DNA from 4 places in the Streptomyces sp. NBC_00016 genome. Region 2 is predicted to be linked to each of the others. Evidence: riboswitches for the same ligand, from Rfam matches in the RefSeq annotation. Region 2 holds a riboswitch; each other region holds the start of a gene.
What was found. Region 2 has a riboswitch for cyclic di-AMP ahead of OG933_RS08300 (peptidoglycan DD-metalloendopeptidase family protein). Riboswitches for the same ligand answer to the same signal wherever they lie in the genome.

Region 1: linked by a shared signal. The riboswitch ahead of OG933_RS25795 (transglycosylase family protein) and the one ahead of OG933_RS08300 (peptidoglycan DD-metalloendopeptidase family protein) in region 2 are both predicted to bind cyclic di-AMP.
Region 3: linked by a shared signal. The riboswitch ahead of OG933_RS23435 (M23 family metallopeptidase) and the one ahead of OG933_RS08300 (peptidoglycan DD-metalloendopeptidase family protein) in region 2 are both predicted to bind cyclic di-AMP.
Region 4: linked by a shared signal. The riboswitch ahead of OG933_RS18945 (transglycosylase SLT domain-containing protein) and the one ahead of OG933_RS08300 (peptidoglycan DD-metalloendopeptidase family protein) in region 2 are both predicted to bind cyclic di-AMP.

What each region holds. Positions count from the first base shown of each region.
Region 1 covers NZ_CP108304.1:5,806,238-5,811,571, reverse strand. The annotation lists gene OG933_RS25805 (septum formation initiator family protein) at 1-147, opposite strand, end outside; gene eno (phosphopyruvate hydratase) at 309-1,595, opposite strand; gene OG933_RS25795 (transglycosylase family protein) at 1,972-2,688, opposite strand; cyclic di-AMP (ydaO/yuaA leader) riboswitch at 2,692-2,878, opposite strand; gene OG933_RS25790 (transglycosylase family protein) at 3,084-4,109, opposite strand; gene OG933_RS25785 (cytochrome P450) at 4,315-5,334, opposite strand, start outside.
Region 2 covers NZ_CP108304.1:1,841,593-1,846,926, forward strand. The annotation lists gene OG933_RS08290 (DUF6250 domain-containing protein) at 1-717, opposite strand, end outside; gene OG933_RS08295 (hypothetical protein) at 732-2,627, opposite strand; gene OG933_RS08300 (peptidoglycan DD-metalloendopeptidase family protein) at 2,867-3,838, opposite strand; cyclic di-AMP (ydaO/yuaA leader) riboswitch at 3,843-4,002, opposite strand; gene OG933_RS08305 (alpha-galactosidase) at 4,307-5,334, opposite strand, start outside.
Region 3 covers NZ_CP108304.1:5,274,672-5,280,005, forward strand. The annotation lists gene ribA (GTP cyclohydrolase II) at 1-212, opposite strand, end outside; gene OG933_RS23415 (MarR family transcriptional regulator) at 376-900, opposite strand; gene OG933_RS23420 (dihydrofolate reductase family protein) at 969-2,096, shown strand; tRNA gene OG933_RS23425 (tRNA-Met) at 2,168-2,241, shown strand; gene OG933_RS23430 (hypothetical protein) at 2,223-2,363, opposite strand; cyclic di-AMP (ydaO/yuaA leader) riboswitch at 2,626-2,794, shown strand; gene OG933_RS23435 (M23 family metallopeptidase) at 2,802-3,824, shown strand; gene OG933_RS23440 (aldo/keto reductase) at 4,087-5,031, shown strand; gene OG933_RS23445 (PrsW family intramembrane metalloprotease) at 5,117-5,334, opposite strand, start outside.
Region 4 covers NZ_CP108304.1:4,285,592-4,290,925, forward strand. The annotation lists gene OG933_RS18935 (LolA family protein) at 1-570, opposite strand, end outside; gene OG933_RS18940 (polyprenyl synthetase family protein) at 797-1,807, opposite strand; cyclic di-AMP (ydaO/yuaA leader) riboswitch at 2,452-2,679, shown strand; gene OG933_RS18945 (transglycosylase SLT domain-containing protein) at 2,683-3,156, shown strand; gene OG933_RS18950 (HAD family hydrolase) at 3,278-4,102, opposite strand; gene OG933_RS18955 (GNAT family N-acetyltransferase) at 4,394-5,334, shown strand, end outside.

The sequences.
Region 1 (5,334 bases), 4.0 Mb from region 2:
GAGCGCGAGGAGCGCGGCGCGGCCGGTGAGCCGGGAGCGGCGGGCCTGGCGCTTGGTCTGGGAGCGGTAGACCCGGGCCGCGGTCTGCTCGCCGAGCAGCTTGATCCTGGTCGCGGTGGAGAAACGGTCCCGGTCCTTCACGGCCACTGCTTCCCGCCTCCCGTCTCACACGTACGTACGTCCCCGCACACGGTACGGGACCGGTACGGGGACGTACGTACGACTGGCGGAGCCTTGACCCGGTTAGGTCGGGCGCGGCGTCAGCCCTTGCTGTGCGCGAGGTCCGCGGAGCGGACGTGCGGGAAGGTTCAGCCCTTGAAGCGCGGGAAGGCGGAGCGGCCGGCGTACACCGCGGCGTCGTCGAGGATCTCCTCGATGCGCAGCAGCTGGTTGTACTTGGCGACGCGGTCCGAGCGGGCCGGGGCGCCGGTCTTGATCTGACCGCAGTTCACCGCGACCGCGAGGTCGGCGATGGTGACGTCCTCGGTCTCGCCGGAGCGGTGGGACATCATGCACTTGAAGCCGTTGCGCTGGGCCATCTCGACGGCGTCCAGGGTCTCGGTCAGCGAACCGATCTGGTTGACCTTGACGAGCAGGGCGTTGGCGGAGCCCTCCTCGATGCCGCGGGCCAGACGCTCGGGGTTGGTGACGAAGAGGTCGTCGCCGACGATCTGGACCTTGTCGCCCAGCTTGTCGGTGATGACCTTCCAGCCGGCCCAGTCGTCCTCGTACAGCGGGTCCTCGATGGAGACGAGCGGGTACGCGGAGACGAGCTCCTCGTAGTACTCGGTCATCTCGGCGGCCGAGCGGGACTTGCCCTCGAACTCGTACTTGCCGTCCTTGTAGAACTCGGACGCGGCGACGTCGAGCGCGAGCGCGATCTGCTCGCCGGGGACGTAACCGGCCTGCTTGATGGCCTCGATGATGAGGTCGAGCGCGGCGCGGTTGGACTCCAGGTTCGGGGCGAAGCCGCCCTCGTCGCCGAGGCCGGTGGACAGGCCCTTGGTCTTCAGCACCTTCTTGAGGGTGTGGTAGACCTCGGCACCCCAGCGCAGGGCCTCGGAGAAGGACTCCGCGCCGATCGGGGCGATCATGAACTCCTGGATGTCCACGTTGGAGTCGGCGTGCGAGCCGCCGTTCAGGATGTTCATCATCGGCACCGGCAGCAGGTGCGCGTTGGGGCCGCCCAGGTAGCGGAACAGCGGCAGGTCGCTGGCCTCGGAGGCGGCGTGCGCGACGGCGAGCGAGACGCCGAGGATGGCGTTGGCGCCGAGCGAGCCCTTGTTGTCGGTGGCGTCCAGGTCGAACATGGCCTGGTCGATCAGGCGCTGCTCGGTGGCGTCGTAGCCGACGAGCTCCGGGCCGATCTGCTCGATGACGGCGAGGACGGCCTTCTCGACACCCTTGCCGAGGTAGCGGTTGGGGTCACCGTCGCGGAGCTCGATGGCCTCGAAGGCACCGGTGGAGGCGCCGGACGGAACGGCGGCACGACCCGTGCTGCCGTCGTCGAGGCCGACCTCGACCTCGACCGTGGGGTTGCCTCGGGAGTCCAGGATTTCCCGGGCTACGACGACGTCGATGGACGGCACGAGCATCTCCTTCTTGGGATGTGACGCTGGTTGTGCGGGGCCCAGGGGCCTTGATGAGCCCTTGCTGAGCCTTGCGACTAGAGCCTAACCGCCCCGGGACCGTCGGCAGCCGACCGACCGTCCCGTGGACAGACAGACGGTACCTATTGTTTCCGCCCGGAACAAAGGGGGTGGCCGAGAAAAGCCGACAGGAAGTGACGAACGGGCAAAGAGAAACCCCGCTCCGGTGCGTACGGGGGAACACGCACCGGAGCGGGGGGCCCGTGGGGACGGGGGGTGACCCTCACGAGGTCTTCAGTGTGCCGACCTCGCATATGAGGGCGCTGTGGCTTCTCTGGGGGCCAGGTGTCACTTCAGGCGAAGTGACACATCGGGCGCGGTGTCACTTCAGGTGGAGCTGCTGGCCCGGGTAGATCAGGTCGGCGTCGGTGACGATGTCCTTGTTCAGCTCGAACAGCTTCGCCCAGCCGCCCTTGACCTTGTGCTTCTCGGCGATGGAGCTGAGGGTGTCGCCCTTGACGACCTTGTACTCGCCGTCACCCTTCTTGACCTTCTTGCCGGTCGGGGTGGTGACCGTCTTGGAGGCGGCCGGGCGGTCGGTCGAGCGGGAGGCGCTCTGCTCCTCGGTCGAGCGGCTGCTGGTGCTGCCGCTGTTCGACGAGCCGGAGGAACCGGAGGAGCTGGACGAGCCGGAGCTCGAGGAGTCGGCGCTCGAGCCGTTGTAGGCGGCGCCGGACAGGCCGGTGCCGCAGACCGGCCAGGCACCCTTGCCCTGACCGGCGAGGACCTTCTCGCCGATGGCTATCTGCTGGGACTTGGAGGCCTGGTCGGCGGTGGAGGCGTAGGCGGTGCCGCCGTACGCGGCCCAGGTGGACGCCGAGAACTGCAGACCGCCGTAGTAGCCGTTGCCGGTGTTGATGGACCAGTTGCCGCCGGCCTCGCACTGGGCGACCGCGTCCCACTCGGAGGCGGTGGCGGCGGAGGCGTTGCCGGCCGCCATCAGCGGGGCGGCGATGGCGACGCCGGTGACGCCGGCGAGCGTGGCGACGCGGGTCGCCTTGGAGGGACGGCGGTGCTTGCCCTTGGCGGAAAACAGCATGGTGGATCCCCTCACCGACGCCTGCGAGGTGAGCTGTCGGGTTCGGGCCGTGTGAGTTGCCCGGCCACTTCCTCGCCCGTCGGAGCACTGCTCCGTGGGAGGTGTGGCTTCACCCCAAGCCGTTCCGGTCAACCGACCGGTCCGGCACTTACCTTGGGTCCCCCGCTCCTGCCTACGGCGCTTGACGCGACGACTGTTCCCGGGTCGTCGCTGGCAGGATTCGGCGTTGCGACGGCCGGGGCCCGGGTTGCCGAGCGGCCTCGACCGTAGACACGCGATCGGCGGAATTTCAAAGACGATCAGGGCTTCTGAGACTCATCCCACACTTTCACCAAACCGGACATTCGGCGCGAAGCGTGACGCGAACTCCCGCTGTTTTTCTTGGGCTTTGCGCCCTATTCCACCCCTGTGTCGAGGGTCTGACCGGCGGCGATGTTGCTCGGGTCGACACCGATGAGGTCCCTGTTCTCGGCGTAGAGGGCGCGCCATCCGCCGTCGAGGCCAAGGGAGTCGGCGATGGACGCGAGGGAGTCGCCCTCCTGGACGACATAGGTGGCCGCGGCATGCCGCCCGGCGGAGGCGGCGGTGGTGCCGTCCACGCCGGCGTCGGTCGCACTCTTGGTCGCGGCCTCGTCGGCGGTGGCACCGCGGTGCTTGCCCGAGCCGAGGGAGCCGGTGTCGACCAGGCTCCAAGAACCTTCATCCTGTACATATTTGTCCGACTCGTCCGTACCCGGGGTCGCCGTGGTCGAGCCGTCGCCCGTCGAGCCGTCGCTCCGGCCGCCGGAACCACCGGACGTACCGGAGTCGTCCGTGGCGGCGGAGGAAGAGGACGAAGGGGAGGAAGCGGACGCGGAAGGCGAACTGGAGGAATCGGTGGACGAGTCGGACGATCCGGTCGAGGAGTCCTCGTCGGCCGTGGAACCCGAGGAGCCCGAGGATCCGGACAACCCCCGGGACAGGTCGGACAATCCGGAAGAACCAGATGAGTCGGACGAGCCGGAAGAATCGTCCGCCACGCCGGTGTCCACGTTCAGCGCGCCGTTCTCCTGGGTGAGCCCGGAGGTCAGCCCGCAGGTGCCCCACGCGCCGATCCCCTCGGCCGCGAGCACCTTCTGCGCGACGGCGATCTGCTGGCTGCGGCTGGCCAGGTCGGGACTGGTCGCGTAGTCGAGGCCGCCGTGCGCCACCCAGTCCTTCTGGGTGAGGCTCAGGCCGCCGTACTCGCCACCACCCTCGTCGGCGCTCCACGAGCCGCCGGTCTCGCACTGCGCCACCTTGTCCCACACCGTGCCGTCCGCCGCACTCGCGCCGGAGGCGGCGAGCAGCGGGATGGCGATGGCGGAGCCCGTCACTCCGGCCGCGACAAGGAGGGCCGGGGCCTGGCGGGGGCGACGGTGACGACCGTTCCCGGAGAGCATGCGAGGGGCCTTTCTCTGGACAGCACTGACCGGCGCGGCGGGTGAAATCGATGCGTCGCGCTGACGAGAGAACGTATCGGCAGACGATCACTTGTCACAAGTTAATGCCGCGCAGATCACGTGAAGATCACAGACTTGAGTGTTGGTCACCTTTACTCCGCCGAACGGTCACACTCCGGCTGACATCCGATCAGACGCGGATCGCTTATGGGCCGGAATGCACCGGAGTGAACTCGACCGGCAAAGTCCGCAGCCCGCGCATGATGAGCCCGCCACGCCATCTCAACTCGTCCGGATCCACGGCCAGTCGGAGATCGGGCAGCCGGGTGAGCAGGGTGGCCAGCGCGGCCTGGCCCTCCAGCCGGGCCAGCGGGGCTCCCAGGCAGTAGTGGATGCCGTGGCCGTAGCCGAGGTGCTGGTTGTCACGGCGGGACAGATCGAGGGTGTCGGGGTCCGAGAAGCGCGCCGGATCACGGTCGGCGGCCGCCAGCACCACGAGCACGGGGTCGCCCGGCGCGATGTCCTGGCCGCCGATGCGCAGCGGCTCGGTCGCGAACCGCCAGGTGGCGAGTTCCACGGGGCCGTCGTAGCGCAGGAGTTCCTCGACGCCCGTCTCGAGCAGACCGCGGTCGCCTTCGTCCTCGGTGAGCGACCGCTGGAGGCGTGCGCGCTGCTCGGGGTGGGTGAGGAGGGCGTAGGTGCCGTTGCCGATGAGATTGACGGTCGTCTCGAAGCCCGCGAACAGCAGGATGAAGGCCATGGCGGCGGCCTCGTTCTCGGTGAGGTGCTCGCCGTGGTCCGAGGCACGGATCAGACCCGAGATGAGGTCCTCGCCGGGAGCCGGGTCGGCGGGAAGCTCCGCGCGCTTGCGGTGGATGAGCTCCAGCAGATAACCGCGCATCTTCTTCACCGACCGCGCGACACCGCCCCGCGGGCCCCCGCCGTGCCGGATCATCATCCCCGCCCAGTCGCGGAAGTCGTCCTGGTCCTCACGGGGGACGCCCAGGAGGTCGCAGATCGCGTAGATGGGGAGAGGGAAGGCGAAATCGTGGATGAGGTCGGCCTTCCCCTCGGCGGCGAACCGGTCGATGAGCTGATCCGTCAGCTCCTGGACCCGGGGCGCGAACTCGGCGACCCGGCGCGGGGTGAAGGCCTTGCTGACGAGCCGTCGCAGCCGGGTGTGGTCCGGCGGGTCGATGTTGAGCAGATGCGTCATCAGCTCGGC
Region 2 (5,334 bases):
AAGGGACCAAGCCCGGAAGTCGTTGATCCGGAAATGGCTCCAGGTGGTGCGGAAGGCGAAGTGCCCGCCCGTGTAGGGCTCCGGGTCGGTGTGGTCGAAGACGAGTCGGCCGTTGTTCCACCAGCGGACGACCGAACCGTCGGAGACGATACGGACGTGGTTCGGCTCGTTCGCGACGAGCAGCGGCTCGGTGTAGTCGTAGATCAGCGGACGCACCCCCGCCTCGCCGACGTAGCGGCGCAGCCGGGTCGTGGTGTTGGTGTTGGCGCCGTAGCCGACGTAGTACGTCTTCAGGTAGTCGTACTCGGCGAGGGCGCCGCCGCGCGGAGTGGCGAAGAGGTCCTCCGGGGAGCGGACGTCGACGGCGTTCCAAAAGTTGTTGAGGTCGGAGACGCGGTCGTTGACCCCGCCCGCGGAGACGGGCGTGGCGACGTACTCGAGGACGTACGGCCCTTCGAGCGGCCGCTTGAACCAGATCGTCGCACCGGCGGGGACGTCGACCTCCAGGGTCCCGCGGGAGGCGGTGACCGTCCCGCCCTTCTCCAGTTCGACGGCCCACTGGCGCAGGCCGTGCCGGAAGTCGTCGTGCGCGATCAGGCGGCGGTGGCGGGGCCGGGCGCTCGCCGCACTCGCGGCGCTCGCGGCGGTCGCCGGGGCGAGGGCGGCCAGCGCGGCGCCGGCGGCGAGGGCTCCGAAAGCCCTGCGGGTGGTCGTCATGACGGTCGGCTCCTTCAGTGGGCGGGGGTGGTGAGGTGCGGCTCGGGGACACGGCGGGTCTCGGTGCCGAGGTAGTAGTCGGTGTACGTGGACTGGAGGTAGCCGCGGACGGTCCAGCCGAGGCGGTACGCGGGGTTCTGGGCGAGCGTGTAGACGCGGGTGTCGGTCGGCACGGTGCTGGTGTAGAGGCGCAGGGCGGTGTGGTCGGCGGTCTCGGCGAGGATCTCCTCGCGCCAGTCGCCGACGAGGTCGCCGTAGAACGGGGTGGCGTTGCGGGCGCCGGAGACGACGCCGGCCGGGTCGAAGACCGTCGCGCTGCTCTCGGTCGCCGGGTCCCACTTCTCGACGCGGGTGAAGTCGAGCAGTTCTGACGCCTTGTCACCGTCCCACCAGATACGGAAGTTGACGCTGGGGGTGGTGGTGGAGACCTTGCCGTCCTGGACGTTGAAGACGCCCGCGCCGGGCCGGGTCACGTCGGCGGTGGACGTCCAGTACTCGTAGCCGCGGTGGTCGGGGTCGATGTCCGCGGCGTTCCCGCGGCCGGTGTCGAGGTCCGCGTCGCTCACCGGGCTCGTCGGGTGCGAGCCGGTGACCAGCCGCTCGCCGGTGGCGGCGTCGTAGTAGTACCAGGGGAAGGCGGAGACGATGCCCAGCTCGGACTGCTGGATGGCGAAGCCCTCCAGGCCGGGCCGGTCGGGGTCGAGGTCGGCGATGTCGAAGCGGTCGCCGTGGATGGCGCCGTCGACGACGTAGCGCAGCGTGCCGTCGCTGTTGACGACGTAGTTGCCGTCGGCGATCTCGTCCCTGCCGTCCCCGTCGACGTCGACGGTGCGGATCTGGTGGAAGCTGGTCGCGCCGGTCGTCGGGTCCACCACGTACTTCCAACGGCGGCTGAGATCCGTGCCGTTGAAGTCCCAGGTCTGGAACAGGACCCGGAACGCGCCGCGCTTGGCTCCGACCCGGGTGACCGACTTGGTGACCAGGCTGGGGTGTTCGCCGTCGAGATAGGCGATGCCGAAGTGGCCGCCGGAGGGGCCGTCGGCCACGAAGTCGTCGGGGACGGGCTGCCGGGTCCGCTCGGCGCCGGTCGCTCCGTCGATCACCGACACGAACTGGTTCGCGGGCGAGGCGGCGGTGACCTGTGCGCCGTCGGCGAAGGTGGTCCCGGCGGCGGTGTGCGCGAGCACCTCGGCGCGGCCGTCGGAGTCGAGGTCGTAGACGGTGACGTTGTCGTCGTTGCGGTAGCCGCCGATCGCGGTGGAACCGCTGATCGCGGCGGGCGCCGGGTCGTTGGCGCCGTTCCCGCCGACCTGGGTGTAGGAGCCGGGGCCGAGGTCGACCCGCCACAGGCGCTCGCCGGTGAGCGTGTAGGCCTCCAGCAGGTCGGGCCTGTCGCGGGTCCCGGACAGCCGGCTGACGACGAGCTCGTAGCGTCCGTCGCCGTCGAGGTCCCCCGGCCAGGCGTGCTGCACGGTGTAGCCGTCGGCGCCTGCGAGCGGGATCTCGGCGTAGCCGTCGGTGAAGCGCAGAGCCGCCGGACTCGGCTTCTGCACCCGCCCGTCGACGACGGCACGGACGGTGTACGTACCCGTCCCCGGGCTGTCGTCCTGATAGGTCGTCGACTTGCGCAGCGGCTCCCGGTTGAGCCGGCGTCCGTTCTTGTAGACGTTGAAGGCGATGGCGTTCGCGTGCCGCGCGTATTCGGTGCCGAGCAGCCGCCAGCTGAGGAAGGTCCCTTCGCCGGACGGGGTGGCGACCAGGCCGCGGTCGAGGTTCTCGACGATCCGGCGCGGGATCTCGGTGGCGTGCCCGGCGGGCGCGGAGACGAGTCCGGCCAGCAGGGTGACGGCGGTGACGGCGGCCGCGGCCGCGGCGCCCTTGATGACGATGCGTCGGTCGACGCGGGACACAGGACCTCCGAAGAGCGATAGAAAGCGCTTGCTCACTGACGGAGATCACTGTGTCCCCACCCTGTCCCGCCTGTCGATGGGACACCAAGGGCTGCCACAAGAACGCAATAGAACGATCATGAACGCGCAAACTCCAACGCCACCCCTCCCTCCCCCGGACACACCGAAGGCCGGACCCGGGGATCGGGGTCCGGCCTTCGGCCGCGTGTCAGGCGGGAGGTCGTCGCAGTCGGAGGGGGTCAGCCGACGGAGACGCCGTGCGAGCGGAGGTAGGCGATCGGGTCCACGTCGGAGCCGTAGTCCGGCGTGGTGCGGATCTCGAAGTGCAGGTGCGGGCCGGTCACGTTGCCGGTGGCACCGGAGAGGCCGACCTGCTGGCCCGCGGTCACGGTCTGGCCGACCGAGACGGATAGCTGGGACAGGTGGGCGTACTGGGCGTAGTAGCCGTCGGCGAGCTTGATGACGACCTGGTTGCCGTACGCGCCGCCCCAGCCCGCGGAGACGACGGTGCCCGCGCCCACGGCCTTGAGGGAGGTGCCGTTCGGGACGACGAAGTCGGTGCCGGTGTGGTAGCCGCTGGACCACATGCTGCCGGCCGTGTGGTAGGCGGTGCCGACGGTGGCGCCCGCCACCGGCAGCGCGTAACCGCTGGAGGTACCGGTGCCGCTCTCGGCGGCCTGGGTGACCGCCTTCGATGAGGACGAACCGGACGACGAGGAGGAAGAGGACGAAGGGGACGACGACTTGGTTCCGGACGCCTTCGACTTCGACGGGGAGGACGAGGAGGAACCGGACGACGAGCCGGACGACGAACCGGCGCTTGCGGCCTTCTTGCCGATCGAGAGCTTCAGCCCGGGGTGGATCAGCGACGGGTCGCTGCCGACGGCCCGACGGTTGTCCTGGTACAGCTTCTGCCAGCCGCCGCTGACGTTCTGCTCGTCGGCGATCTTCGACAGATAGTCGCCGGACCGCACGGTGTAGGACTTGGCCGTCGTGGCGGTGGCCGCCTTCTGCGCCACCGGCACGGACTGCACGGCCTTTTCCGGAACGGCCTGGGAAGCCGACTGCGCGACGGACTGCGCGGGGGCCGCGTGAGCGCCGGCGGCACCTATGAGCGGAAGGGCGAGCGCGGCGCCGCCCGTTCCGGCGACGGCTATGGAACGAGTGAAGCGCTGGGTCTTCGGACGGCGGTGCTTACCCTTCGCGGGCATGGCGAATTCCTCTCCGGCGCCTGCGAGGTGAGCTGTCGGGTGCGGACTGGAGATGCCCGGCCGCGCCGAGGCGCGGCTTTACCCCAAAGCCTGTTCCGGAGACCGGAACAGGCGGTTGTGCCTGTGGGTCCCCCGCTCCTGCCAGATACGGGTGAGTGTGCGGACTCCGGGCGGTGGCAGGATTCGGCGTCCGTCCGGATTGGTGTGGAACGTAAGCGACCAGGACGCACAGGGACAAGCAGAGGTTGTACCGCTAACGCCTTTCTCTTGATCCGCTGTGAGAATCCCCGGTCACACTCCGTGAGACAGGGGACCCGTTTACCGCCAAGCACCCTGGAAAAGCATGCGAATTACGTGAACATGACGGGCGACGTACGGTCACGGATATGACGCTGCTCACGTGACAGCTCTCCAGGTTCCTTTATTCCAGAGCGAGTTGGAATTAAGGCTTCAATTCGGACAGAAACCTCAGATGCGACGCAGCCGGATAACCGTCGCATCAAGGTCGCCCCGCAGTCCGGTGCGCAGCCCGTGATGGAGCAGCACCGCCCCCCGATGGACTTCGCCCGTTTCGCGGCATTCGTACGATGCTGTCGGGTCGAGTCCGCGCAGCCGCAGCGCCGGGACGGGCTCGCCGAAGCGCTGCGCCTGGAGCCAGGCGAGGACGACACTCTCGTCACCGCGCACGTACTGGACGGCGCTCAGGCCGCCCGCCGGGGGCCGCAGCCGGTAGAGGTCGCCCTGCTGCACGAGCGGCCGGATCTCCTTGTAGAGGTCCACCCATCGGCGCGCCTCGACGAGCTCCTCCTCGCTCCACTGCGAGAGGTCCCCGCCGACACCGAGCACACCGGCCATGGCGCTGACGAAACGGAAGCGCAGCGAGCTGACCCGGCCGTTGAGCTGGGCGTTGGGACTGTCGGTGACCCATGCCGCCATGACCCGGGCGGGGTGGATCTGGCTGAAGCCGTGCTGGATGTCGAGCCGGTCGAGCGGATCGGTGTTGTCGGAGGTCCACACCTGGTCGGTGCGGCTCATGATCCCGAGGTCGATGCGCCCGCCGCCGCCGGAGCAGGACTCGAAGGCAACCCCGGGGTGGGCCGCCCGCAGCCGGTCCAGGAGCGCATACAGGGCCCGTACGTGGTCGACCCAGAGGCGCTGCGGGTAGGGGTCGTCCGGCCAGCCGGCGTCGGTGAAGCAGCGGTTGAAGTCCCACTTCACATAGTCGACGGGCGCGCTGGAGAGGAGCCCGTGGAGCTGCTCCCAGAGGTACTCCTGGACGTCCTCGCGCGCGAGGTTCAGCACGAGCTGATTGCGAAACTCCGTCCGCTTTCGTCCGTATTGGAACTGCACCCAGTCGGGGTGCGCCCGGTACAGCTCGCTGTCCGGGTTGACCATCTCCGGCTCGACCCAGATGCCGAACTGCATGCCGAGGTCGTGCACCTGGTCGGCGAGGGGCTTCAGCCCGTTCGGGAAGCGGTCTGGGTTGGGCCGCCAGT
Region 3 (5,334 bases), 3.4 Mb from region 2:
GAGCCGAAGACATCACCGGTCAGGCACTCGGAGTGCAGCCGGACCAGGGGGGTGGCGCCGGGCGCCGGCTCGCCGAGGACGACGGCGACGTGCTCCTGGCCGTCGACGAGGCCGTGGAAGGTGACCAGTTCGGCGTCGACGGAGTAGCCGTCGGGGAAGCGCAGCGGTACCCGGACGCGGGCGCGCGGGGTGGCGGCGGGGGTGTCGGGCATGCGGTCTCCCGGGTCCGGAGGACGGTGGCAAGGCGGCACTGGGCCGCCCTGTGCTTCAGATTTGAAGCAGATCCAACGAGTCGTGACCCTATCCCATGCTTTAAATTTGAAGCAACTGGTTTGTGGCGCCCCTCACGCCTCTCACGAGTCCGCGGTCAGGCGGTCACGGGGTGCCGGAGCAGGGCGACGAGCGGCGGCGCCACGGGAGGTCCTCCGGTGCCGTCTCGCCGCCGTCGTTCTCCTGGAACCCGCGTGCGACCTGCGTGAAGATCTCCTCCAGCTGGCCCACCTGCTCGGGGGTGAGCCGGTCGAACAGGGCCGCGCGGACCGTCTCGACATGGCCCGGCGCCACGTTCTCCAGCACCGTGATGCCCTCGTCCGTCAGGACCGCGACGCTGCCGCGCTTGTCCCACTGGCAGTCCTCGCGCCGCACCAGCCCGTCCTTCTCCAGCCGGGAGACCGCGTAGGTCAGCCGACTGCGGGTGATCTTCAGCCGCTCCGCGAGGTCGGTCATCCGCAGCCGCCGCTCCGGGATGTCGGAGAGGTTGGCGAGGATGGAGTAGTACAGGTGGGGCATGCCGGCCTCCTGCTGGAGCTGCCGGTCGATCGCGTCCTCGAGGAGGAGGTAGCCGGCAACGTACGCGCGCCAGGCGCGTTGCTCCTCGGGGGTGAGCCAGCGAGTCGTCATGCCCCCAGTGTAAGTTTGTTTCAAACTTGAACCAAGCCCTGCCCGTCATCCCAGGGAGAGCCGCGCCGATGCCGTACCCGTACGTCCTGCTGTCCGCCGCCGTCTCCCTCGACGGCTATCTGGACGACACCACGCCCGAGCGCCTGCTCCTCTCCAGCCGCGCCGACTTCGACCGCGTCGACGAGGTGCGGGCCTCCGTCGACGCCATCCTCATCGGCGCCGGCACGATCCGCGCCGACAACCCCCGGCTCCTGGTGAACTCCCCCGAGCGCCGCGCCGCCCGCGAGGCCGCCGGGCTGCCGCCGTACCCCCTCAAGGTCACCGTCAGCGGCTCAGGGGACCTCGACCCGGCGGCGAACTTCTGGCACACGGGCGGCGAGAAGATCGTGTACACGACGGAGAAGGGCGCCGAGCGGGTCCACGCGCTGGGCATCGCCGCGGACGCCGTCCCGCTCGGCCCCGAACTGGACTGGCGCCGCCTCCTCGAACACCTCCACGACGTGCGCGGCGTGCGGCGCCTCATGGTCGAGGGCGGCGGAACGATCCACACCCAGCTGCTCCGGCAGGGCCTCGCCGACGAACTCCAGCTCGTCCTCGCCCCGCTCTTCGTGGGTGACCCGGCCGCGCCCCGCCTGTTCGGACCGGGCGGCTACCAGGGCGGACGCCTGCGTCTGGTGGAGACCCGGCGCATCGAGGACGTCGTCCTGAACCGCTACGAGCCCACCGCCCCCGGTGCCGGACCGCTGCCCGCCGCGGCCGACCGGCACTGGCTCGCCCTCGCCTGCGCCCTCGCCGCCGACTGCCCGCCGTCGGAGACCGCCTTCAGCGTGGGCGCGGTGATCGTGGCCGCCGACGGCACGGAACTGGCGCGCGGCCACTCCCGCGAGGCCGGCGACCCGGTCGTGCACGCCGAGGAGGCCGCCCTCGCGAAGCTCGACCCCGCCGACCCCCGGCTGCCCACCGCCACCGTCTACAGCAGCCTCGAACCGTGCGCCCGCCGCTCCTCCCGCCCGGCCCCGTGCGCCCGCCTCATCCTCGACGCGGGGGTGCGCAGGGTGGTCACGGCCTGGCGCGAGCCGGACACCTTCGTCACCGAGGCGGACGGAACCGGCCTGCTGACGGCCCAGGGTGTCGACGTCCTCGTGCTCCCGGAGTACGAGGAGCGGGCGAAGGAGCCGAACCGCCACCTCCTCTGAGGCCACCGGGGCCCCGCGGATCAACCGATGTGCTTTCCGCCCCGCTGATGGCGTACAGTTGTGTTCATCGCCGCGGGGTGGAGCAGCTCGGTAGCTCGCTGGGCTCATAACCCAGAGGTCGCAGGTTCAAATCCTGTCCCCGCTACTGATAAACCGAAGGCCGGAATCCGAAAGGGTTCCGGCCTTCGGTGTTTCGTCGACCACTTCGACCACTTCGACCACTTCGACCACTTCGACTGCGTCGACTGCTTCAACTGCGTCGACCACTCCGATCTGTTCCTCACTCTTGGTGACCGGTCGACCGCCCTGCGCATAACGACTGAGTCACCATCAAAACTTCCGTGACTGATGAAGCGTTTCCGGGGCATGTCGAGGCGTGGTCAACTCGCCCGTTTTTCACCGCTGGTAGCCCAAAAGTCCAGGCCAGAAATGTTGTTGATCAAGAGGAACAGCTTGGAAACCCACCCCCGGGTCTATTAACGTTCGATAACGCAGCGCGGTCGTCCCAGCCGGCACCAGAGTCGGCTCCGTGCGGCACGTGCCGAATCCCGCAAGGGAACCGGGGAACCACCACCATGGGGTGAATCACGCGGAAGCCGTCGTGAACTCGCAGAGTCCACGATCGGTATACGCGCGTAGGAGACCTTCCCGCTCCGAACCCGTCAGCTAACCCGGTAGGCGACGGAAGGAAAGGAGTGCGCCCGCGTGGCGTCCAACCCGCCTGCCCCCGAGGCCCCGTACGCGCCCAGCCAGCGGTCCACCGAGACCTTCGGCTACGGCGGCTACCGCCCCGACGAGGGACCTTGGGAGGAGTGGAACCCCACCGCGGAGTCCACTCGCCCGGTACGCGGCAAGCACCGCGTCGCCAAGCAGCGGGGCGGCGGATTCGCCCGCAGCTCCACCGTTCTCGGTGTCGGCGTCATAGCCGCCGTCAGCGCGGGTGGCATGGCCAGCGCCAACACCGGCAAGGCCCCGGTCTCCATCTCGATGCCGGACCTGCCCAACGTGGGCTCGCTCATCTCCGACGAAGAGCCCGTCCCGGAAGCCGCGCCGGCCCTCGCCAGCTTCGGCTCCGAAGCCGCCGTGGACACCGAGGAGAGCACCGCCGACGCCGGCGAGGCGCTGCGCAGCCGGATCATGGCGCAGGCCGAGTCGCAGCAGTCCCAGGTCGAGGTCAAGGCCCTCGCCGCAGCCGCCAAGGCCGAGTCCGACGCCGCCGCCAAGGCCGAGAAGGAGGCGGAGGCCAAGGCCGCCGCCGCGAAGAAGAAGGCCGCCGAGGAGGCAGCCGCCAAGGCCGAGGCCGCGCGCCTGGCCGAGCTGGCCAAGCAGTACACGCTGCCGACCTCCTCGTACACCATCACCTCGACCTTCGGTCAGGCCGGTTCGCTCTGGTCCTCCGGCTACCACACGGGTCTCGACTTCGCCGCGCCGACGGGCACGCTCATCAAGGCCGTCCACAGCGGCACCATCACCGAGGCCGGCTGGGCCGGTTCCTACGGCTACCGCACCATCCTGACCCTGGACGACGGCACCGAGCTGTGGTTCTGCCACCAGTCGTCGATCAGCGTCAGTGTCGGCCAGAAGGTCGCCACCGGTGATGTGATCGGCCGGGTGGGCGCGACCGGGAACGTCACCGGGGCCCACCTCCACCTCGAGGTCCACCCGGGCGGCAGCGCCGAAGGCATCGACCCGGCGGCCTGGCTGCGCGACAAGGGCCTCAACCCCTGAGTCGTCCCTCCGGAGCCCTGAGTCGTCCCTTCAGAGCCCCCGAGCCGGCCCGCCGGGAATCCCGAACCGTTCCTTCGGACCCCGTGAGCCGGTTCGTACGGTCATCCTGATCCACCCGGCAGCCCTGACGCCCTCCGCGTCGGGGCTGCCGGTCTGTTCCGGTCACAGGCGCCGGTCACAGGCGCCGGTCATACGTGCTGTTCACATGTTCTTCGCGTCACGCCCGGAATGGGCGGGCCGTCGGCGCCCGTTGACACGAAGCATGACTTCTCTTCGCAAGCTCGGCTCCTCCGACCTCGAGGTATTCCCGCTCTCCCTCGGCGGCAACGTCTTCGGCTGGACCGCCGACGAGACGGCCTCCTTCGCCGTACTCGACGCCTACGCGGCCGCGGGCGGCAACTTCGTCGACACCGCCGACTCCTACACGGCGTGGATCGACGGCAACAGCGGTGGTGAGTCCGAGACCATCATCGGCAGGTGGGTGCAGGCCCGGGGCAACCGCGACGACGTCGTGATCGCCACCAAGGTGAGCCAGCATCCCGAGTTCCCCGGCCTGTCCGCCGACAACATCAAGGCCGCCGCCGACGCCTCGCTCCGCCGCCTGGGCACCGACCACATCGACCTCTACTACACGCACTTCGACAAGCCCGAGGTGCCCGTCGAGGAGATCGTCGGCGCGCTCGACGAGCTGGTGCGGGCGGGCAAGGTGCGGCACATCGCCGCCTCCAACATCACGCCCGAGCGTCTCCAGGAGTCCCTGGAGTTCTCCGACCGTGAGGGCCTGGCCCGGTACGTCGCCCTCCAGCCCCACTACAACCTGGTCTCCCGCGACACCTACGAGGGCGGACTGCAGGACCTCGCCGCCCGCTTCGGCCTCGCCGCCGTCCCGTACTTCGCCCTGGCCGCCGGTTTCCTCACCGGCAAGTACCGGCCCGGTACGACCGTGCAGAGCGCCCGCGCGGCCGGCGCCGCCAAGCACCTCGACACGGAGCGGGGCCGCAACGTCCTCACCGCCCTGGACGAGATCGCCCAGGCCCACGACACCGAGATCCCCACGGTCGCCCTGGCGTGGCTCGCCGCGCAGCCCACGGTGGCCGCGCCGATCGCCTCCGCGCGGACGGTCGAGCAGCTGCCGGCGCTGCTGGGGGTGGCGCAGTTGGAACTGACGGCGGAGGAGATCACCCGGCTGACCCGCGCCTCGGCCTGATGACCCGACCCGGGCCCCGGCCCGACCTGCCCCGGCCCGACCTGCCCCGGCCCGACCTGCCTCGGACCGGCCTGCCCAGCCCGGCCTACCGGTGCGAGTGGGGAGCGGGATACGGGCCCGACGGATACCCCGGTCCGGGTCCGTGCGTGGGGCCGGGCCCGGGCCCGGGGACGTGTGCCGCGGGGTACCCGTAGCCGTATCCGTACCCATACCCGTACCCGTACCCGTACGACGGCGCCGCCGGACTGCCGTACACCGGCGCCGTCGGGTGGCCGAATCCGGAGCCCTGGCCCTGGCCGTGGG
Region 4 (5,334 bases), 2.4 Mb from region 2:
GCCGGAGCCCTTGCCGGCACCCTTGTCGGAGCTCTCGTCGGCGGTCGAGTGGTAGACCTCGTTGGAGGCGCTGTCGTACCCCCACACGTCCTTGCCGTTGTGGATGACGCTGTACTCGGCGGCGTTCTCCAGCAGCGAGAGCTTCTGGCGGTCCGGGCCGTCGGTGGCGACGCGCAGGGTGTGCGTGCCGGCGGCGAGCTCGGCGAGCTTGGTGGACGGGTCGGCGGACGAACCGTCGCCGCCCTGGGTGGCCCCCGAGAGGAGCCCGCTCTCCAGCCCGCCGAGGTCGGGCAGCCCGAGATCGGTGCTGATCTTCACCGTCCCGGACAGCTGCTGCACGTCCGAAGCGGCGATCTTGTCGAGGAGCTGCTGGGCGGTGATCTTCGGCAGGTCGGGGTCGCCGGAGTCGGCGAGCGCCGGGACCAGCCCGATCGTCGCCGCCGCCACACCGATCACGGTGACCGGGACGATGTACCGTGCGGCCTTGCGCCGTCCGAGGCGCAGGTCGTCGGCTTCCGCGCCGGTCGACTCCCCGCCGGTCGTGGTGTCGTCGGATGCCTTCGGTGCCATGTGTGCCTTACCTCCGTCGTCGGCGGCGGCTGGTCATCTCACGCCTGAACGTCCCCACCCCAAGCCGCCATTCTCACCCGAATCGGTGAGGAGTGGTGTTTTCCGTGGTTCCCATCTGACCAAATCAGCCATGAGGAAGCGTCAGCCCGAGGGCTCAACTCCACATACGCCTGCGGTATGACACGAAGGTGACGAGGCGGCATCCGACCCGTAGGGGTCCCCGGGGTCAGCCCGCCCGGTGGACCACCGCGTCGCAGAGTTCCATCAGCGCCGCCTTCGAGTCGCACTCCCGCAACGGCGCCAACGCGGACCGCGCTTCCTTCGCGTACCGCACGGTGTCCCGGCGGGCCTGCTCCAGCGCCGGGTGGGCCCGGAGCGCCTGAAGCGCCTCGGTGTGCCGGGCGTCGTCGGTCAGGTCGGAGTCCAGCAGCTCGCACAGGGCGATGTCCTCGGGCAGCGACAGCCGCGCCGCCCGCTCCCGCAGCCGCAGCACGGGCAGCGTGGGAACGCCCTCGCGCAGGTCCGTCCCCGGCGTCTTGCCCGACTCGTGCGAGTCGGAGGCGATGTCCAGGACGTCGTCCGCCAGCTGGAAGGCGACGCCGAGCCGCTCGCCGTACTGCGTGAGCACGTCGACGACCGTCTCGTCGGCGCCGGACATCATCGCCCCGAAGCGGCAGGCCACGGCCACCAGCGAGCCGGTCTTGCCGCCGAGCACGTCGAGGTAGTGGTCGACCGGGTCCCGCCCGTCCGTCGGCCCCGCCGTCTCCAGGATCTGCCCGGTGACCAGCCGCTCGAACGCCTCCGCCTGCACCCGCACCGCCTCGGGTCCGAGGTCGGCCAGGATGTGGGAGGCCCGCGCGAAGAGGAAGTCACCCGTGAGGACGGCGACGGAGTTCCCCCAGCGGGTGTTCGCGCTGGACACCCCGCGCCGCACGGCCGCCTCGTCCATCACGTCGTCGTGGTACAGCGTGGCCAGGTGGGTCAGCTCCACCACGACGGCCGAGGGCACCACACCCGGCGCGTACGGGTCCCCGAACTGCGACGCGAGCACCACGAGCAGCGGCCGGAACCGCTTCCCGCCCGCGCGTACGAGGTGCTGGGCGGCCTCCGTGATGAACGGGACCGCACTCTTGGTGGCCTCGAGCAAGCCTTCCTCGACAGCCGCCAATCCGGCCTGGACATCGGCTTCCAGAGCCTGGTCCCGCACGCTCAGCCCGAACGGCCCGACGACGGTCACGAGGGGTCTCCTGTCTGCTGGTGTCTACTGGCGATTACGCGGTTTGTCGATAGGTCTCTGCCATCACTCAAGTCAGCGTATCCGGTCACGTTTCGATCACCGATAGCCCCCACGTCCCGCAGGCTCGAATGGACTCGCCCGGGAGGCCCCCGCAGGCCAGGCACTGTCGGATCACGCCCGATATGTTTTTGATCAGCTCATATGAGCGGACATGGAGAGAGTTTCCGGGAACTGGAGATTCATGTCCCGGACCGGGGCCCCCGTCGACCCGACGCGCCCATTCGGCCCTCTCTCCACGTGACGACGATCACGCATTCTCTTCAGCCTTCCCCTCGCGACGCGTCGGGCACGAAGGAAGGCGATTCCCCTGCGCCCCCTCCGTCACCCACTGCCGGTGCTTTAACAATGAGTTGGGGCTAATGCCCGTTTCGCCGCTCTTGTGAACGCTGGTGAGTTGGCTCACTCCCCGCGGAGATCCGGTCCGGGTTCACGATTCACCGATTCTCCGCACCCCTTAAGCAAGTTGAAGCTTTGCACCCACAAAGGATCAAGCACCCCATAGGCCACAGACCAAGGTCAATAGGGGTGATCTGTGAATCCGGTACTTGTTTCGGACATGTGCTCTCGCATACGTTCCCGGCCTGTCGGGCGGAACGCCGAATCCTGCCGCCGCCCGAACACCCATCGATAACGCTCGGCAGGAGCGGGGGAACCAGGTAAGTCGCCGAAACGGAATTTCCGGACGTCTTGGACACACAAGACGCTTCGGACAGGCCGTACGGCTTGGGGTAAAGCCGCGACCGTCAGGACGCGACCGGGCAGCTCCCGCCCGAACCCGACAGCTCACCTCGCAGGCGCCGGAGAGGAAATTCGACATGCCCGCTGCCGCTCAGCCGCGCCGCAACCGTTTCATCCGCACGCTCGCCGTCGCCGCCACCGGCGCGGCCGTGCTCGCTCTCCCCGTACTCGGGGCGACCACCGCCTCCGCGGCGACCCCGGCCGTCTCCACGGCCACCAGCCTCGGCTACGCCAACAACCTCGACGGCTGGATCCGCGCCTCCCTCCAGGTCATGGGGCAGCACGGCATCCCGGGGACGTACAACGGCATCTACCGCAACGTCATCCGCGAGTCCTCCGGCAACCCCAACGCCATCAACCTCTGGGACTCCAACGCGGCCGCGGGCATCCCGTCCAAGGGACTGCTCCAGGTCATCGACCCGACCTTCCGCGCCTACCACGTCAACGGCACGTCGTGGGACTCGTACGACCCGGTCGCGAACATCACCGCCGCCTGCAACTACGCGGCCGCGCGCTACGGCTCGATCGACAACGTGTTCGGCGCGTACTGACCGTACCGCCGGCCGGTCACCGGTCACCGGTCACCGGTCGCCGGCTGTCGACCGCCGGGGCCCGGGGCCCGACAGCCGACTGCCGACAGCCGGGAGTCGGTAGCCGGTAGCCGGTAGCCGGTTACGGAAACAGACGTTCGAGGACGACGGCCACGCCGTCGTCCTCGTTCGACGTCGTCACCTCGTCGGCCACCGCCTTGAGCTCCGGATGCGCGTTGGCCATGGCGACGCCCCGGGCCGCCCAGTCGAACATCGGGATGTCGTTGGGCATGTCCCCGAAGGCGACGGTGTCCTCGGGCCGCAGCCCCAGGTGTTCGGCGGCCAGGGCCAGACCCGTCGCCTTGGTGATCCCGCAGGGCTGGAGTTCGACCGTGCCCGGCCCCGACATGGTGACCGTGGCCAGCGAGCCGACCACCGAGCGGGCCGTCGACGCCAACTCGTCGTCGGACAGCGTGGGATGGCGCAGCAGCACCTTGCTGATCGGCTCGCACCACAGGTCGTCGCGCCGGCCGACGCGCAGGGCGGGCAGCGTCGGGTGCGGCATCCGGTAACCCGGCTCGATGAGTGTCAGCCCGTCGACACCGTCCTGGTCGACGGCCGCGTACAGCTGCCCGACCTCCGCCTCGATCTTGCCGAGCGCGGTCTCGGCCAGCTCCCGGTCCAGGGTGACCGACCACAGCAGACGGTCCGCGCCGGCGTCGTACAACTGTGCGCCCTGCCCGCACACCGCGAGCCCCCTGCTGTGCAGCCGGTCGAGCAGCGGGCGCACCCGGGGCGCGGGCCGTCCCGTCACCACCAGGTGGCGTGCGCCGGCGGCCGCCACCCGCGCGAGCGCGTCGAGCGACCGGTCGGAGAAGGTGTCGTCGCCGCGGAGCAGCGTCCCGTCCAGGTCGGTGGCGATGAGGGAGTACGCGGTGCGCGCGGCATATGCGGTGGGTGCGGCCATGATCAGAGAATACGGATCCCGGGCCTCCCCGGTTCGACGCGAACCGGCCGACGTCCAAGTCCTGTCCGGTTCTGCCAACTCCCCTTGTACGCCTGGCTCACGCCTGGCTGCCGACCGACGCAATGAAACGGCTTTCTGGCACATCGCCGGGTAGCGGGCGGTTAAAGGCCTCTGCACCGATTGGCAACAACATGCGACGCTACCTACCGCGATGCCCGGGTGGACCGGTACCGTCCAGGTGTCCAGGGGGGACTTGATCGGGGGGTCAGGTTGAGCAGTGGGCGCATTCGTGTGCTGAGGCCGCAGGACCTCGGCGAGGGGGAGAGGGAGCGGTGGCGCGCGCTGCGTGCCGCGTCGACGCTGCCGCGAAACCCCTTCATGGAACCGGAGTTCACCGACGCCGTGGGCCTGGTACGGCCGCGCTCGCGGGTGGCGGTGGTGTACGAGGGGCGTGAGCCGGTCGGCTTCCTGCCCCACGAGCGGGGCAGGCTCGGACAGGGCCAGGCCCTCGCGTACGGCGTCTCGGACGCGCAGGGCGCGGTGCTGGCCCAGGGTCTCGGGCTGAACGCCGACGAACTGATGCGGGCGTGCGGCCTGTCGAGCTTCGCCTTCGACAACCTGGAGGCGGAGCAGGGGCTGTTCGTCCCGCAGGCGGCCGAGGAGTACGCCTCCTATGTCATCGACGTCGAAAAGGGTTACGAGACCTACGAGTCCGTGCTGCGCGCCCAGTCGCCGAAGTTCCTGAAGACGACGCTGGCCAAGGAGCGCAGGCTCGGCCGCCAGGTCGGGGAGGTGCGGTTCGTGTTCGACGAGCGCGATCCGGCCGCGCTGCGCACGCTCATGGCGTGGAAGTCCGCGCAGTACCGCAGGACCGGCCGCCGGGACCGGTTCGCACAGGAGTGGATCAGCCGGCTCGTGGACGCGCTCTGCGGGACCCGCGCGCCGGAGTGCTCCGGCACACTGTCCGTCCTCTACGCCGGTGACCAGCCGATCGCCGCGCACTTCGGACTGCGTTCGTCGACCGTCCTCGCCTGCTGGTTCCCCGCGTACGAACCGGAGTTGGCGAAGTTCTCGCCGGGCCTGGTGCTGCATCTGCGGATGGCCGAGTCGGCCGCCGCCGAGGGCATCGGCCTGCTCGACCTGGGGCGGGGCGCGGCCGAGTACAAGGACTCGCTGAAGACCGGGGAGCTGCCCGTGTACGAGGGGGCGTGGTCGCGTCCGGGGGTGGGCGC